2 regions of the Streptomyces sp. NPDC059785 genome follow, and region 1 is predicted to be linked to the other one. Evidence: riboswitches for the same ligand, from Rfam matches in the RefSeq annotation. Region 1 holds a riboswitch; the other holds the start of a gene.
What was found. A riboswitch is a leader RNA that binds a small molecule or an ion and turns the genes downstream of it on or off. The one in region 1 is predicted to bind cyclic di-AMP.
Positions count from the first base shown of each region.

Region 2: linked by a shared signal. The riboswitch ahead of ACFV6E_RS32295 (M23 family metallopeptidase) and the one ahead of ACFV6E_RS29200 (transglycosylase SLT domain-containing protein) in region 1 are both predicted to bind cyclic di-AMP.

Region 1 covers NZ_JBHWHV010000045.1:12,033-19,479, reverse strand. Annotated here, with positions in the region: gene ACFV6E_RS29215 (ATP-grasp domain-containing protein) at 48-1,304, shown strand; gene ACFV6E_RS29210 (FAD-dependent oxidoreductase) at 1,407-2,630, shown strand; gene ACFV6E_RS29205 (HAD family hydrolase) at 3,239-4,066, shown strand; gene ACFV6E_RS29200 (transglycosylase SLT domain-containing protein) at 4,089-4,811, opposite strand; cyclic di-AMP (ydaO/yuaA leader) riboswitch at 4,816-4,968, opposite strand; gene ACFV6E_RS29195 (polyprenyl synthetase family protein) at 5,734-6,744, shown strand; gene ACFV6E_RS29190 (hypothetical protein) at 6,922-7,050, opposite strand; gene ACFV6E_RS29185 (CHRD domain-containing protein) at 7,117-7,447, shown strand, end outside.
Region 2 covers NZ_JBHWHV010000054.1:1,937-9,383, reverse strand. Annotated here, with positions in the region: gene ACFV6E_RS32310 (DNA topoisomerase (ATP-hydrolyzing) subunit A) at 1-1,674, opposite strand, end outside; gene ACFV6E_RS32305 (M16 family metallopeptidase) at 2,095-3,459, shown strand; gene ACFV6E_RS32300 (M16 family metallopeptidase) at 3,456-4,844, shown strand; cyclic di-AMP (ydaO/yuaA leader) riboswitch at 5,082-5,242, shown strand; gene ACFV6E_RS32295 (M23 family metallopeptidase) at 5,255-6,019, shown strand; gene ACFV6E_RS32290 (GntR family transcriptional regulator) at 6,246-6,950, shown strand; gene ACFV6E_RS32285 (HPr family phosphocarrier protein) at 7,144-7,425, opposite strand.

The DNA.
Region 1 (7,447 bases):
TCGCTCGTGACGTTGCCCGTGACGTCGCCCGTGACGGCGCGCACTGCGTGGCGCGCCGTGTGGCGCGCGATGTGCCGGGGCTCATCGTCAAGTTCGGTGACTATCCCCTGCACCACGGTGGGGTCGGTGCCATTCGCAGTCTGGGCCGGCTGGGCGTGCCGATGTACGCCATCACCGAGGACCGGTACACACCCGCCGCCGTCTCGCGCTACCTTCGCCGCGCCTTCGTCTGGCCGACCACCGGTACGGAGGCGCCCGAGCGGCTCGTCGAAGGGCTGCTGCGGATCGGCCGGCGCATCGGGTGCCCCACCGTGCTCGTACCGACGGATGAGGAGGCCGCCGTGCTGATCGCCGAGCATCAGGGGGTGCTCGGCGCGGACGGCCGGTTTCTGTTTCCGCGCGTCGCGGCCGGGTTGCCGCGTTGTCTGGCCAGTAAGCAGGGGTTGCACGAACTGTGTTCGGAACACGGCATCCCCAGCCCGGCGACGGTCTTTCCGCGCTCCTACGACGACATCGCGGCCTTCGCGGAGACGGCCCGTTTCCCGCTGGTGGCCAAGAACCGTGAGGCGTTCCTCCGCCGCAGCCGGCCGGCGGTGCACGGGACGACGCGCGTCGCGACGCGGGAGGGGCTGCTGCGGCTCGCCCGTGGCTGGGGGGAGCGGCCCGGGGTGATCCTCCAGGAGTACCTGCCGAGAGAGGAGGCGGAAGACTGGATCGTGCACGCGTACTTCGACGCCGAGTCGGCACCGCTCGCCATGTTCACGGGCGTCAAAATGCGGTCCTGGCCTCCGCACGCGGGCATGACGGCGAACGCGTACGTCGTGGACAATCCGGAACTCGCGGACCTTGCCGTGCGTTTCGTCAAGCAGATCGGGTTCAGTGGTGTCGTCGATCTCGATCTGCGGTTCGACCGGCGCGACGGGCAGTACAAGCTGCTCGACTTCAATCCGCGCATGGGGGCGCAGTTCCGGCTCTTCGAGAGTGAGTCGGGGGTCGATGTCGTCCGTGCGATGCATCTGGACCTGACCGGGCGCGCCGTTCCGGAGGGGGAACAGCGCGTCGGTCGCCGTTACGTCGTGGAGAACATCGACCTGCCCGCCCTGCTCGCCTACCGGCGCAGTGGTTACACGACCCCGCACGCTCCGGCCCGCGCCAGTGGTACGGAGCTGGCCTGGTTCGCGCGTGACGATCTGCGGCCGTTCTTCACGATGCTCGTGCGGCTTGTGCGGCCGGGGGTCAGGCATCTCTTTCAGCTGTGGCGGATGTGGCGGATCGGTCGACGGGCGGACCGGTCCACGGGGTGAGGGCACGGGTGAGGACACGGGGGCAACGGCTCGTAAGTGACGTCCGGGGAAGGGGCGTCCGGAAGTGACGTCCTGGGGAGGGCGTCCTGAGGAGGGGGCTTCGTGAAAGGACCCGTAGCAGTCATCGGTGCCGGGCCGTTCGGCCTGTCCACCGCAGCGCATCTGCGGGCGCGCGGCATTCCGGTGCGCGTCTTCGGCGAGACCATGGTGAGCTGGCGCGAGCACATGCCCGAGGGGATGCTGCTCAAGTCGACGCCCGCCGCGTCCAGCATCGACGCGCCGCAGCCGGGGCACACCCTCGTCGACTACTGCGACGCGGCGGGGTTACCCCGGCTCGTCGCCGACGAGGACATCATTCCGGTGGAGACGTTCATCGGGTACGGGGAGTGGTTCCAGCAGGAGCTCGTGCCCGGGGTGGAGCGGGTGCGGGTCGTCTCCGTGGATCGTGGGGGAGGGGACGGCAGCGGAGGCGGGGGCCAAGGGTTCGCGTTGAAGCTGGACTCCGGGGAGCTGTTCACCGCGCGGGCCGTCGTGGTCGCGACCGGGTTGTCCGGGCTCGACCATCTGCCCGCGGAGCTGCGGGGCGCCGCGGTCGACGGGCCCAGTCCGACGGGGCCCGTCTCGCACAGCTCCCAGCATCATGATCTGCGCCGGTTCGCCGGGCAGGAGCTCATCGTCGTTGGGGCGGGGCAGTCCGCCCTGGAGACCGCGGTGCTCGCGGCGGAGGCCGGGGCGCGGGTGCGGGTCGTTTCCCGGGGGCGGGGTGCGGTCGCCTTCGGCGCGCCGCCCTGGGAGCAGTCGCGGCTGCGGCCCGAGTCGCCCTTCGGGCGTGCGTGGTCGCTGTACGCGCTCAGTTACTACCCGCACCCGTACCGGTATCTGCCGCCGCAGACCCGGCACTTCCTGGTGCGCCGGATTCTCGGGCCGCTCGGGGCGTGGTGGCTGCGGGAGCGGTTCGAGGGGAGAGTCGGGGTGCGCGAGGTCGAGCGGATCGCCGGGGCGGGGGTCGTGGGGGGTCGTCCGGTGCTCGCCGTCCGTACGTACGGTGGCCGGGAGGAGGAGCTGTCCGCCGATCACGTCATCGCGGCGACCGGCTACCGGGTCGACATCGCGGCGATGGACTTCCTCGGGCACGAGTTGCGGACGCGGCTCGCGGTGAGCCGGGGGACGCCCAAACTCGGTGCCGGGTACCGGTCTTCCGTGCCGGGGCTGTACTTCACGGGGTTGCCGGCGGCGGCTTCTTACGGGCCTGTGATGCGGTTCGTGTGCGGTACCGAGTTCGCCTCGCGGCGGCTGGTGCGGCATCTGGTGCGGGTGCACGGCTGAGCCGGGCGTCTGACGGGCGCGTGCCCGTATGACGTGGGTCGGGGCTGCTGTGCCGGTGCTTCCGTCTGTCGCTTGTGGGTTGGGGCTGCTGTGCCGGTGCTTCCGCCTGTCGCTTGTGGGTCGGGGCTGCTGTGCCGGTGCTTCCGTCTGCCGCTTGTGGGTCGGGGCTGCTGTGCCGGTGCTTCCGTCTGTCGCTTGTGGGTCGGGGCTGCTGTGCCGGTGCTTCCGTCTGTCGCTTGTGGGTCGGGGCTGCTGTGCCGGTGCTTCCGCCTGTCGCTTGCGGGTCGGGGCTGCCGTGCCGGTGCTTCCGCCTGTCGCTTGCGAGGTCGCCCGGCCTCGTGAGAAAGGTGCCCTGTCGGTACGACCACGCAATCGACGGGCATTTGATGTACCGGCACGGCCCCTCCCGTGCGTACGCGACCGCGGGTGCTCGGTGGCCGGGGGCGTGCGTCCGGTTGTGTTCTACGTACCGGGTACGGCTGCCGATGCGGTACTTACGACACAACCGGCTTCCGCTGCGGGATGTGTCTCCTGTTGCTGTCGGGATACGGGACGTCGTCCGGTTCCCGCCGGGGCGTTGAGGTCCTTCGATCCGTATTCTTCGGATCATGGCCGCTCCCCTTGCATATTCACTCATCGCCACCGACCTGGACGGGACGCTGCTGCGCGGCGACGACACGCTCTCCGATCGGTCGCGGGCCGCGTTGGCGAGAGTGGCCGGGGCGGGTGCCCGGCATCTGGTGGTGACGGGCCGTCCGGCGCCGAGGGTGCGGCCGCTGCTCGAGGATCTCGGCTGCGAGGGGCTCGCGGTGTGCGGGCAGGGCGCGCAGTTGTACGACGCCGGCGCGCGCCGTCTGCTGTGGTCGGTGACCCTGGACCGGGAGCTTGCGGAGACCGCGCTCGGCAAGATCGAGGCGGAGGTCGGGCAGGTCTTCGCGGCCGTCGACCAGGACGGTGTGGACGGGCTCACGCTCATCGAGCCCGGTTATCTGATGCCGCATCCGACGCTGCCCGCGGTGCGGGTGCCGCGGCGTGACGATCTGTGGGCCGAGCCGATCAGCAAGGTGCTGCTGCGGCATCCCTCGCTGTCCGACGACGAGTTGGCCGCGGTGGCCCGGATGACGGTGGGTTCGCTGGCGACCGTCACCATGTCGGGGCCCGGCACCGTCGAACTCCAGCCATGTGGCGTGACCAAGGCGACCGGTCTCGCGCTGGCCGCCCGACACCTCGGTCTGTCGCCGTCCGCCACGATCGCCTTCGGTGACATGCCCAACGACATCCCGATGTTCGACTGGGCCGCCCACGGCGTCGCCATGGCCAATGCCCATCCCGAGCTCAGAGCCGTCGCCGACGAGATCACCCTGTCGAACGAGGAGGACGGCATCGCCGTCGTCCTGGAGCGGTTGTTCCCCGGCGGGCGCGACCCGTTGCAGTAGGCCGCGCCCGCCGGGGGGTCTGTCAGTAGGCGCCGAAGACGTTGTCGATGGAGCCGTACTTGGCGGCGGCGTAGTTGCAGGCCGCCGTGATGTTCGCGACCGGGTCGTACGGGTCCGTCGCCGTGCCTTCCACGTGGTACGCGTTGAAGGTGGGGTCGATGACCTGGAGCAGACCCTTGGACGGCGTGCCGGCGACGGCGTTGCTGTCCCAGTTGTTGATGGCCTGCGGGTTGCCCGACGACTCGCGGATGATGTTGCGGTAGATGCCGTCGTAGCTGCCCGGGATGCCCTTCTGGGCCATGATGTCCAGGGCTTCCCGGATCCAGCCGTCCAGGTTGTCCGTGTACGTCTTGGCGCCGGCCGTCGTGGTCGTCGTCGTGGAGGCCGTGGTCGCCTTGGTCGCGGCTTCCGTGGTCGTCTTGACGGTCTTCGTGCCCACCGTCAGTTCCAGGCCCGGCTTGATCGCCGACGGGTTGCTGCCGATGACCGCGCGGTTGGCCTCGTACAGGTCCTTCCAGCCGCCGCTGGTGTGCTCGCGGGCGATCTTGGACAGGGTGTCGCCCTCCGCCACCTTGTAGGTGACGAGCTGGACCTGCGGGGTGGTGGTCTTCGCCGGCTCCGCGGCCTGGGCCCCCGTCGCGCCCACGATCGGGAGTGCGATCGCGGCCGAGCCGGTGCCGGCGGCGATGATCCCGCGGGTCAGGAGGTTGAGTCTGGTGCGGCGGTGCTTGCCTCGTGCGGTCATGGCGCATTCCTCTCCGGCGCCTGCGAGGTGAGCTGTCGGGTTCGGACTGGAGATGTCCGGCCGCATTCGTGCGACTTGACCCCTAGCCGTCCCGGATGTCCGGGGCGGCGACTTACCTGGGTCCCCCGCTCCTGCCGTGGATGAGTGGTCGGGTCTCCGGGCGGCGGCAGGATTCGGCGGTCCGCTCGGATCGACGAGAACGTATGCGACTGCACATGCCCGAAACAAGACCCGATCTCCCCTCTCGGGGTTTTTGACCTTGACGAAGGAGGGGGTGATTCGCCCTATTCGACTGGAATGATTTGCTCAACTTGCCTTTTGTGAAAGGCGGGAACGCGGGGACGGGTTTAGGGGGCGACGCGTTGCCCGGGGTGACTCATTTCACGCGTTGATGGGTGAGTAATGCCGCAATGAGGGTAAGTCGGGCATTTTGGTTCGGGCGAAGAGTTTGCGGGGGGTGGAGTGAAACCGGATACGGCGTTAACTCGTCGTTCGGGTATGCGATTTGAGTCGGGGGGCGGGCGGCTCCGGTCCCGGTCGGGGTCGGGGCGCGCCGACGGGGTGGGGTGAGGGGGAGCGGGGGCGGAGCGGTGATGATCAAGGGGCAGCGAGTGGGCGGGGAGGGTGAGGGTTGTGCAGAAGGTGGCCAGGGGGGCGGGGATCCGTCCTGGTGAATCGGTGCATGTCGGGGCGAAGTCGCAGATCAAGGGCATACCGGTCGTGATCCACTACTGGCCGGACGGGACTGCGCCTTCCGGCCGGGGGGAAGTGGGGTACGGGGGCGGGTGGGCGCTCGCGGTGATCGAAACGTGACCGGATACGCTGACTTGAGTGATGGCAGCGACACATCGACAAACCGTGTCATCGACCGAATGATCGACCGAGTTCGCCATGTGATCGTCAGCAGACAGGAGAACCTCTCGTGACCGTCGTCGGGCCGTTCGGGCTGAGCGTGCGGGACCAGGCTCTCGAAGCCGATGTCCAGGCCGGATTGGCGGCTGTCGAGGAAGGTTTGCTCGAAGCCACCAAGAGCGGGGTCCCCTTCATCACCGAGGCCGCCCAGCACCTCGTGCGCGCGGGCGGCAAGCGGTTCCGGCCGCTGCTCGTGATGCTCGCGGCGCAGTTCGGCGACCCGTACGCGCCGGGTGTCGTGCCCTCGGCCGTGGTGGTCGAGCTGACCCATCTCGCCACGCTGTACCACGACGACGTGATGGACGAGGCGGACGTGCGGCGCGGGGTGCCCAGCGCCAATGCCCGCTGGGACAACTCGATCGCCGTCCTCACCGGCGACTTCCTCTTCGCCCGCGCCTCGCACATCCTGGCCGACCTCGGTCCTGAGGCCGTCCGGGTCCAGGCCGAGGCCTTCGAACGGCTGGTCACCGGGCAGATCCTGGAGACCGCGGGACCGCGTGACGAGCGCGACCCCATCGACCACTACCTCGACGTGCTCGGCGGCAAGACCGGCTCCCTCGTCGCCGTCGCCTGCCGGTTCGGCGCGATGATGTCCGGCGCCGACGAGACCGTCGTCGACGTGCTCACGCAGTACGGCGAGCGCCTCGGGGTCGCCTTCCAGCTCGTCGACGACGTGCTGGACATCGCCTCCGACTCGCACGAGTCCGGCAAGACGCCGGGGACCGACCTGCGCGAAGGCATCCCCACCATGCCGGTGCTGCGGCTGCGCGAGCGCGTGGAGCGGCTCGGGCTTCCCGAGGACATCGCGCTGAGCGAGCTGCTCGACTCCGACCTCGCCGACGACGCCCGGCACGCCGAGGCCCTCGCCCGGCTGCGGGTCCACCCCGCGCTGGAGCAGGCCCGCCGGGACGCCGTGCGCTACGCGGAGGAGGCCCGGGCCACCCTCGTACCGCTCCCGGAGTGCGACGCCAAGGCGGCGCTGGTGGATCTTTGCGACGCGGTGGTGCACCGGGCCGGCTGAGCCGGGGCTCGAGGGGCGCGCTGTGGTGCAGGTCACATGCCTGGACTGAGTCCAAGGTGAGATCCGTTCCGTATTGCCGTACAGAAGCTGACGCAGGGGGCGTCGGCCGGGATACGGGGAGAAATCGGAATGAAGCGATCCGAGGGTGTCGGTGATGTGAGGCGGCGCAGGAGGCTCTTACCGGTCGGCTTGACCGCTGTCGCCGCCGCCGGTGTCGTCGCCACCGCCGCCGTTCTTCCGGGCGCCGCCGGGGGTGGCGGTCAGCATGCCGCCCGGCACGCCGGGCATGCCGGGCACGAAGGGCACGAAGGGCAGTCGGGTGCGGTGCCCAGCCAGGCGGTCGAGGCGCGGAGTGAGAGCGGTAGTGGGAGCGTGCGCCGGGGCGTCATCTTCGCCGCCGCGCTCCGCGGGGCCAACGAGGTGCCCGTGGCGGGCGGGCCCGCCGTCGGCGACAAGGACGGCGCCGCCCTGGAGTTCGTCGAGGTGCGGGGTGACAAGGTGTCCGTCGCCGTGACCTGGCGCGGCACCGGCAAGCCCACCATGCTCCACATCCACCAGGGCGCCAGGGGCAGCAACGGCGGCGTCAAGGTGGACTTCACCGGGCTGCTCACCAGGGCCAAGGGGCACAGCGTCAGGGGCACCGTGAAGGTCGAGGACGCCGCGCTGCTGGGGAAACTGAAGAGCGACCCGGGTGCGTTCTACG
Region 2 (7,447 bases), on a different contig from region 1:
AGCGGGGACGGCGGAGACGATCAGGTCGTGCTTGGCGCGCTTGCCGCCCTTCTCGAAGGGGTCCCCGTTGGCCGTACGGGCGAGCAGGCCCGTGGACGACAGGAGCACCCGGCAGGGGTCGTCGGCGACCTGGAGCGGGACGGTCGCGGCGGGGACGCCGGAGGACTCCAGCAGGGTCGTGCGCCGCGGCGTGCCGAACTTCTTGGCCACCGCCGCCAGTTCCCCGGAGACCAGCTTGCGCAGCTCGGCGTCCGACTCGAGGATGCCGGTTAGCTCGTCGATCTCGCCGTTCAGCCGGTCGCGCTCGCTCTCCAGCTCGATGCGGTCGAACCGGGTGAGCCGGCGCAGCGGCGTGTCCAGGATGTACTGCGTCTGGACCTCGCTGAGCGAGAAGCGGCCCATCAGGCGCTCCTTCGCCTGCGCGGAGTTCTCGCTGGAGCGGATCAGCCGGATGACCTCGTCGATGTCGAGGAGGGCGATCAGCAGGCCGTCCACCAGGTGCAGCCGGTCACGCTTCTTGGTGCGCCGGAACTCGCTGCGGCGGCGCACGACGTCGAAGCGGTGGTCCAGATAGACCTCGAGCAGCTCCTTGAGGCCCAGGGTGAGGGGCTGGCCGTCCACCAGGGCGACGTTGTTGATGCCGAAGGACTCCTCCATCGGCGTCAGCTTGTAGAGCTGCTCCAGGACCGCTTCCGGCACGAAACCGTTCTTGATCTCGATGACCAGGCGCAGGCCGTGCGCGCGGTCCGTGAGGTCCTTGACGTCGGCGATGCCCTGGAGCTTCTTGCTGCCGACCAGGTCCTTGATCTTGGCGATCACCTTCTCCGGGCCGACGGTGAAGGGCAGCTCGGTGACGACGAGGCCCTTGCGGCGCGCCGTCACGTTCTCCACCGCCACCGTGGCGCGGATCTTGAAGGTGCCGCGGCCCTTCTCGTACGCGTCCCGGATGCCGGGGAGGCCGACGATCTGCCCGCCCGTGGGCAGGTCGGGGCCCGGGACGTGCTTCATCAGCGTGTCGAGGTCGGCGCCCGGGTGGCGGATCAGGTGGCGGGCGGCCGCGATGACCTCGCCCAGGTTGTGCGGCGGCATGTTGGTCGCCATGCCGACGGCGATGCCCGAGGCGCCGTTCACCAGCAGGTTCGGGTACGCCGCGGGGAGGACGCCGGGCTCCTGCTCCTGGCCGTCGTAGTTCGGGGCGAAGTCGACGGTGTCCTCGTCGATCGACTCCGTCATCAGGGACGTGGCGTCGGCCATCCGGCATTCGGTGTACCGCATGGCGGCCGGCGGGTCGTCGTTGCCCAGCGAGCCGAAGTTGCCGTGGCCGTCGACCAGGGGCAGGCGCATGGAGAAGGGCTGGGCGAGGCGCACCATGGCGTCGTAGATCGACGCGTCGCCGTGCGGGTGCAGCTTGCCCATGACCTCGCCGACGACGCGGGCGCACTTCACGTAGCCGCGGTCGGGGCGCAGGCCCATCTCGTTCATCTGGTAGACGATGCGGCGGTGCACGGGCTTGAGGCCGTCGCGGGCGTCCGGCAGGGCTCGGGAGTAGATGACCGAGTAGGCGTACTCGAGGAAGGAGCCCTGCATCTCGTCGACGACGTCGATGTCGAGGATCCGCTCCTCGAAGGCAGCGTCGTCGTCGGGTCGCGGGGTTTTCGTGCTGCGGCGGGCCATCGCTGCTGCGGCTCCTTCACCAACATGAACGGGATCTGACGCGCACCATTGTGGACCGCCGTACTGACAACGCGGACCACGACCCGTCCGTTCCCACCCCGGACCGGCTCCCGGAACCCGTCCGTTCCCACCCCGGACCGCCTCCCGGAACCCGTCCCTCCACGTCCGGCGGCCACGCCCCCGGACCAACCCGTCCCCGCCCCCGACCGAGCCCCCGGCACCCGCCTCCGGAACGCCCCGGAGGCACCTGCGCGCGCGTAGGCGCGTCCCGCCGCGGTCGTACGTGAGTCCTGTTCGCGGGGCACCCGGGTCTCGCTCACGGCGTAGCTGGTGCGGGAACTTCGCCAGCCGTCCGCGCGCTTGCATACAGTGGCAGGACCGACAGGGATTCGGCAGTTTCCCGCGATCGAAGGGACGTACATGCCCATGGGTCACACGGCCACAGCTGAGGCAGGCTCCGGCGGCCTGACAGCGACCGAGCACCGCCTGGCCAACGGCCTGCGCGTGGTGCTCTCCGAGGACCACCTGACCCCGGTCGCGGCGGTGTGCCTCTGGTACGACGTCGGCTCCCGCCACGAGGTGGCGGGCCGCACCGGCCTCGCCCACCTCTTCGAACACCTGATGTTCCAGGGCTCTCACCAGGTGCACGGCAACGGCCACTTCGAGAAGGTCCAGGGCGCGGGCGGCTCGCTCAACGGCACCACCAGCTTCGAGCGCACCAACTACTTCGAGACCATGCCCGCCCACCAGCTCGAGCTCGCCCTCTGGCTGGAGGCCGACCGCATGGGCTCGCTGCTCGCCGCGCTCGACGACGAGTCGATGGAGAACCAGCGCGACGTCGTCAAGAACGAGCGCCGCCAGCGCTACGACAACGTGCCCTACGGGACCGCCTTCGAGAAGCTGACGGCGCTCGCGTACCCGGAGGGCCACCCGTACCACCACACCCCGATCGGGTCGATGGCGGACCTGGACGCGGCCACCCTGGAGGACGCCCGCGCGTTCTTCCGCACGTACTACGCGCCCAACAACGCCGTCCTGTCGGTGGTCGGTGACATCGACCCGCGGCAGACGCTCGCCTGGATCGAGAAGTACTTCGGCTCCATCCCGGGGCACGACGGCAAGCCCGCCCCGCGTGACGGCTCCCTGCCGGACGTCATCGGCCAGGAGCTGCGCGAGGTCGTCGAGGAGGAGGTCCCGGCCCGCGCGCTGATGGCCGCCTACCGGCTCCCGGAGGACGGCACGCGCGCGTCGGACGCCGCCGACCTGGCGCTCACCGTCCTCGGCGGCGGCGAGTCCTCCCGGCTGTACAACCGGCTGGTCCGCCGCGACCGCACCGCCGTCGCGGCCGGGTTCGGGCTGCTGCGGCTGGCCGGGGCGCCGTCCCTGGGCTGGCTGGACGTGAAGACCTCCGGCGACGTCGAGGTGCCGGTCATCGAGGCCGCCGTCGACGAGGAGCTCGCCCGGTTCGCCGCGGAGGGCCCGACGGCGGAGGAGATGGAGCGCGCCCAGGCCCAGTTGGAGCGCGAGTGGCTGGACCGCCTCGGCACGGTCGCGGGGCGCGCCGACGAACTGTGCCGGTACGCCGTCCTGTTCGGTGACCCGCAGCTCGCGCTGACGGCCGTACAGCGCGTCCTCGAAGTGACGCCCGAAGAGGTGCGCGCGGTCGCCGAGGCCCGGCTGCGCCCCGACAACCGCGCGGTGCTCGTCTACGAGCCGGTCGCCGCGGAAGAGGCCGAGGCGGCAGCTGCCGAGGCCACCGACGAGGACGAGGAGTCGGCCAAGTGACCGAGCTCGCGAGCATGGACTTCCACCCAGAGCCCCAGGCCGGCGAGGCCAGGCCGTGGGCGTTCCCGGCCCCGGGCCGTGGTGCCCTGGACAACGGCCTGACGGTGCTGCGCTGCCACCGCCCGGGCCAGCAGGTCGTGGCCGTCGAGGTGCTTCTCGACGCGCCCCTGGACGCCGAGCCCGTCGGTCTCGACGGCGTGGCCACGATCATGGCGCGGGCCTTCTCCGAGGGCACCGACAAGCACTCCGCCGAGGAGTTCGCGGCCGAGCTGGAGCGCTGCGGCGCCACGCTCGACTCGCACGCCGACCACCCGGGTGTGCGGCTCTCCCTCGAAGTGCCGGTCTCCCGGCTGCCCAAGGCCCTCGGTCTGCTCGCCGACGCCCTCAGGGCCCCGGCGTTCGAGGACGGCGAGGTCGAGAGGCTGGTGACCAACCGCCTCGACGAAATCCCGCACGAGACCGCCAACCCGGCCCGCCGCGCCGCCAAGGAGCTCTCCCGGGAGCTGTTCCCGGCCGGCTCGCGCATGTCGCGCCCCCGCCAGGGCACCGAGGAGACCGTCAAGAACATCGACTCGGCGGCCGTGCGCGCCTTCTACGAGAAGCACGTACGCCCGGCCACGGCCACCGCCGTGGTCGTCGGCGACCTCACCGGGGTCGACCTGGACGCGCTCCTCGCCGACACCCTGGGGAGCTGGACCGGCTCGTCCGCCCAGCCGCGCCCGGTGCCGCCGGTGACCGCCGACGACCGGGGCCGCGTGATCATCGTCGACCGTCCGGGCGCCGTGCAGACGCAGCTCCTCATCGGCCGCGTCGGGGCCGACCGGCACGACCGGGTGTGGCCCGCGCAGGTGCTCGGCACCTACTGCCTCGGCGGCACCCTCACCTCGCGGCTCGACCGCGTCCTGCGCGAGGAGAAGGGATACACCTACGGGGTGCGGGCGTTCGGCCAGGTGCTGCGCTCGGCCCCGGACGGCTCGGGCGCCGCGATGCTCGCCATCAGCGGCTCCGTGGACACGCCCAACACCGGTCCCGCCCTCGACGACCTGTGGAAGGTGCTGCGCACCCTGGCGGCCGAGGGCCTGACCGACGCGGAGCGGGACGTCGCCGTGCAGAACCTGGTGGGTGTCGCGCCCCTGAAGTTCGAGACGGCGGCGGCCGTGGCGAGCACGCTCGCGGACCAGGTCGAGCAGCACCTGCCGGACGACTACCAGTCGGCGCTGTACCGGGAGCTGGCCGCGGCGGGCACCGTGGAGGCCACCGCGGCCGTCGTGAACGCCTTCCCGGTCGACCGCCTGGTGACCGTCCTGGTGGGCGACGCCGTGCAGATCGCGGAGCCCGTCAGGGCGCTCGGCATCGGCGAAGTGAGCGTCGTGACGGCAGAGTAGGAGCCGCCGGGAAGACGCCGTCCCCCGGGGGCCCTGGTGACCGATCGGTCACCAGGGCCCCGTTCTGCCCGGAATGGGGCCCGGGCCGGGCCCTCGCTTTGTCCGTATTGGCAGGGGAGTTGCCTTTCCGCCCTGTGGCGTGCGCTACAAAAACGCTGATCCGTTTGTTGATCGAAAGGCGCCTCGCTTAGCGTCAGTCCGGCTGTTCGTCGGGCAGTGCGCCGCACCCGCGGCACCGGACAGTCATCGCCGAGTCCCCGTACGGCGCGAGCCAGGGGAGCCGGGGACCCGCATCACGTCCCTGGGGTGAATCGGGCACCCTCCCCACAGGGGGCCCGTAGGAGACCTTCCTGCTCCGAACCCGTCAGCTAACCCGGTAGGCGAGAGGGAAGGAAAGGACCAGCCCCTACATGGCGCTCACCCGTGTCACCGGGAAGCATCGTCGTCCGAGCCGGATCAACCGCACGACCAAGAGTGCGGCGGGCGTCGCGGCGCTCACCACCACCGGTGTCATCGGAACCCTGGCCGCCCCCGCGTTCGCCGCGAGCGAGTCGGTCCAGCAGACCGGGCTGACGAAGGCCGTCACCATCGGCGACTCGGTCGCCGAGGAGGTCGGCGCGCAGGCCACCGCCCAGCAGTACGCCGCCGAGCAGGCCGCCGCCGTGGAGAAGGCCGAGCAGACCGCGAGGAAGCGGGCCGAGGCGGAGGCGGAGCGCAAGCTCGAGGCCGAGGCCAGGGCCGCCCGCGCCGCCGAGCGCAAGCGCCTGAACACCTTCGTGCTGCCGATCACCGGATCGTACGTCTCCACCGCCTACCAGAGCAGCAGCAGCCTCTGGTCCTCCGGCACCCACACCGGCGTCGACTTCCACGCCGCCTCCGGCACCGCCGTGCACGCCGTCGGCGCGGGCACCGTCGTCACGACCGGCTGGGGCGGCGCGTACGGGAACCAGGTCGTCCTGAAGATGCACGACGGCACGTACACGATGTACGGGCACCTGTCGTCCATCGGCGTCTCCGTCGGGCAGACCGTCACCGCCGGCCAGCAGATAGCCCTCTCCGGGGCCACCGGCAACGTCACCGGACCCCACCTCCACTTCGAGGCCCGGACGACCGCCGAGTACGGCTCCGACGTGGACCCCGTCGCCTACCTCCGCTCGCACGGCGTGTCCCTCTGACGCACGGCCGCACGCGCGGGTGCCCCGCACCCGCCCACGCGCGCGTGGACGACATCGCAGGACCCCGGCCCCCTGGGCCGGGGTCCTCGTCGTTTCCGGCCGCCGAATGTCCAAAAAATATCCATGGATTCAAGCCCGCCATCGGAAATACCGCGACGTTGCAATAGAGTCGCCGAACAAGCGTCAATCGACCGCGTTTCGCGGGGATTAAGGCGGAGGTCCGCTCATGCGCATTCCGGCGCACTCGGTATGCACGGCGATCCGTGATGACATCGTCGCGGGTGTCTACGAGCGCGGCAGCCGCCTGACCGAGGAACTGCTGGCGCGCCGCTACGGCGTCTCCCGGGTGCCCGTGCGCGAGGCGCTGCGCACCCTGGAGGCCGAGGGCTTCGTCGTGACCCGCAGGCACGCCGGCGCGTGCGTGGCCGAACCCACCGAGCAGGAGGGCACCGACCTGCTGGAGATGCGCATCCTGCTGGAGCCGCTGGCCGCCGCCCGGGCCGCCCAGCGCCGCACCGAGGCGCACCTCAAGGTGTTGCGCGGCCTGGTCAGGCTGGGGCAGGAGCGGGCCAGGCGGGGCCACAGCGAGGATCTGCGCTCCCTGGGCAACTGGTTCCACGAGACGCTCGCCCAGGCGTCCGGGAGCCCCGCCCTGACCGCGACGCTCGCCCAGCTGCGGCGCAAGATCGCCTGGATGTACGCGGTGGAGACGCCCGCCGACCCGGCGGAGTCCTGGACGGAGCACGGCGGCATCGTGGACGCCGTGGCGCGCGGGGACAGCGAGCGGGCGCGGGCGGCGACCGCGCTGCACACGGAGCGCGCGAGCGCCGCGCACCGGCTCCGCTTCACCGGCAGGGGCGACGCCGCGGACCGCCAGGACCGTGTGAGGACTTCGCAACCTGGCGTAAACATGACGGGTCTGCGGCATTAACAAAAGCGCCGTATACAAAGGGGAAGTAATTCGCGGGGGATAATTTCTGCTGCCCTTTCCCGCTCTGCGTTCGTCCGCTTTTCGCCGGGAAGTGCGTCCGGTGCGCGGAAAAGCGAAGGGCCCGCCCGGTAATTCGGGCGGGCCCTTCGCCGTGCGTGCGGCCGGTGTTTCCCGGCCGGTGCCGCGTCCGGCCTCAGACGGTCTCGGGGAGCTCGTCGAGTCCCTCGGCGACCAGCTTGGCGAGACGGTCGAGGGCGGCGTCCGCCCCGTCCGCGTCGGAGGCGAGGACGATCTCCTCGCCGCCCTGGGCGCCCAGGCCGAGGACCGCGAGCATCGACGCGGCGTTGACGGGGTTGCCGTCCGCCTTGGCGATGGTCACGGGGACGCCGGAGGCCGAGGCCGCCCGGACGAAGATGGAGGCGGGGCGGGCGTGAAGGCCCTCGGCCCAGCCGACGTTGACGCGGCGCTCAGCCATGTGATGCTGCCCTTCAGGTGAC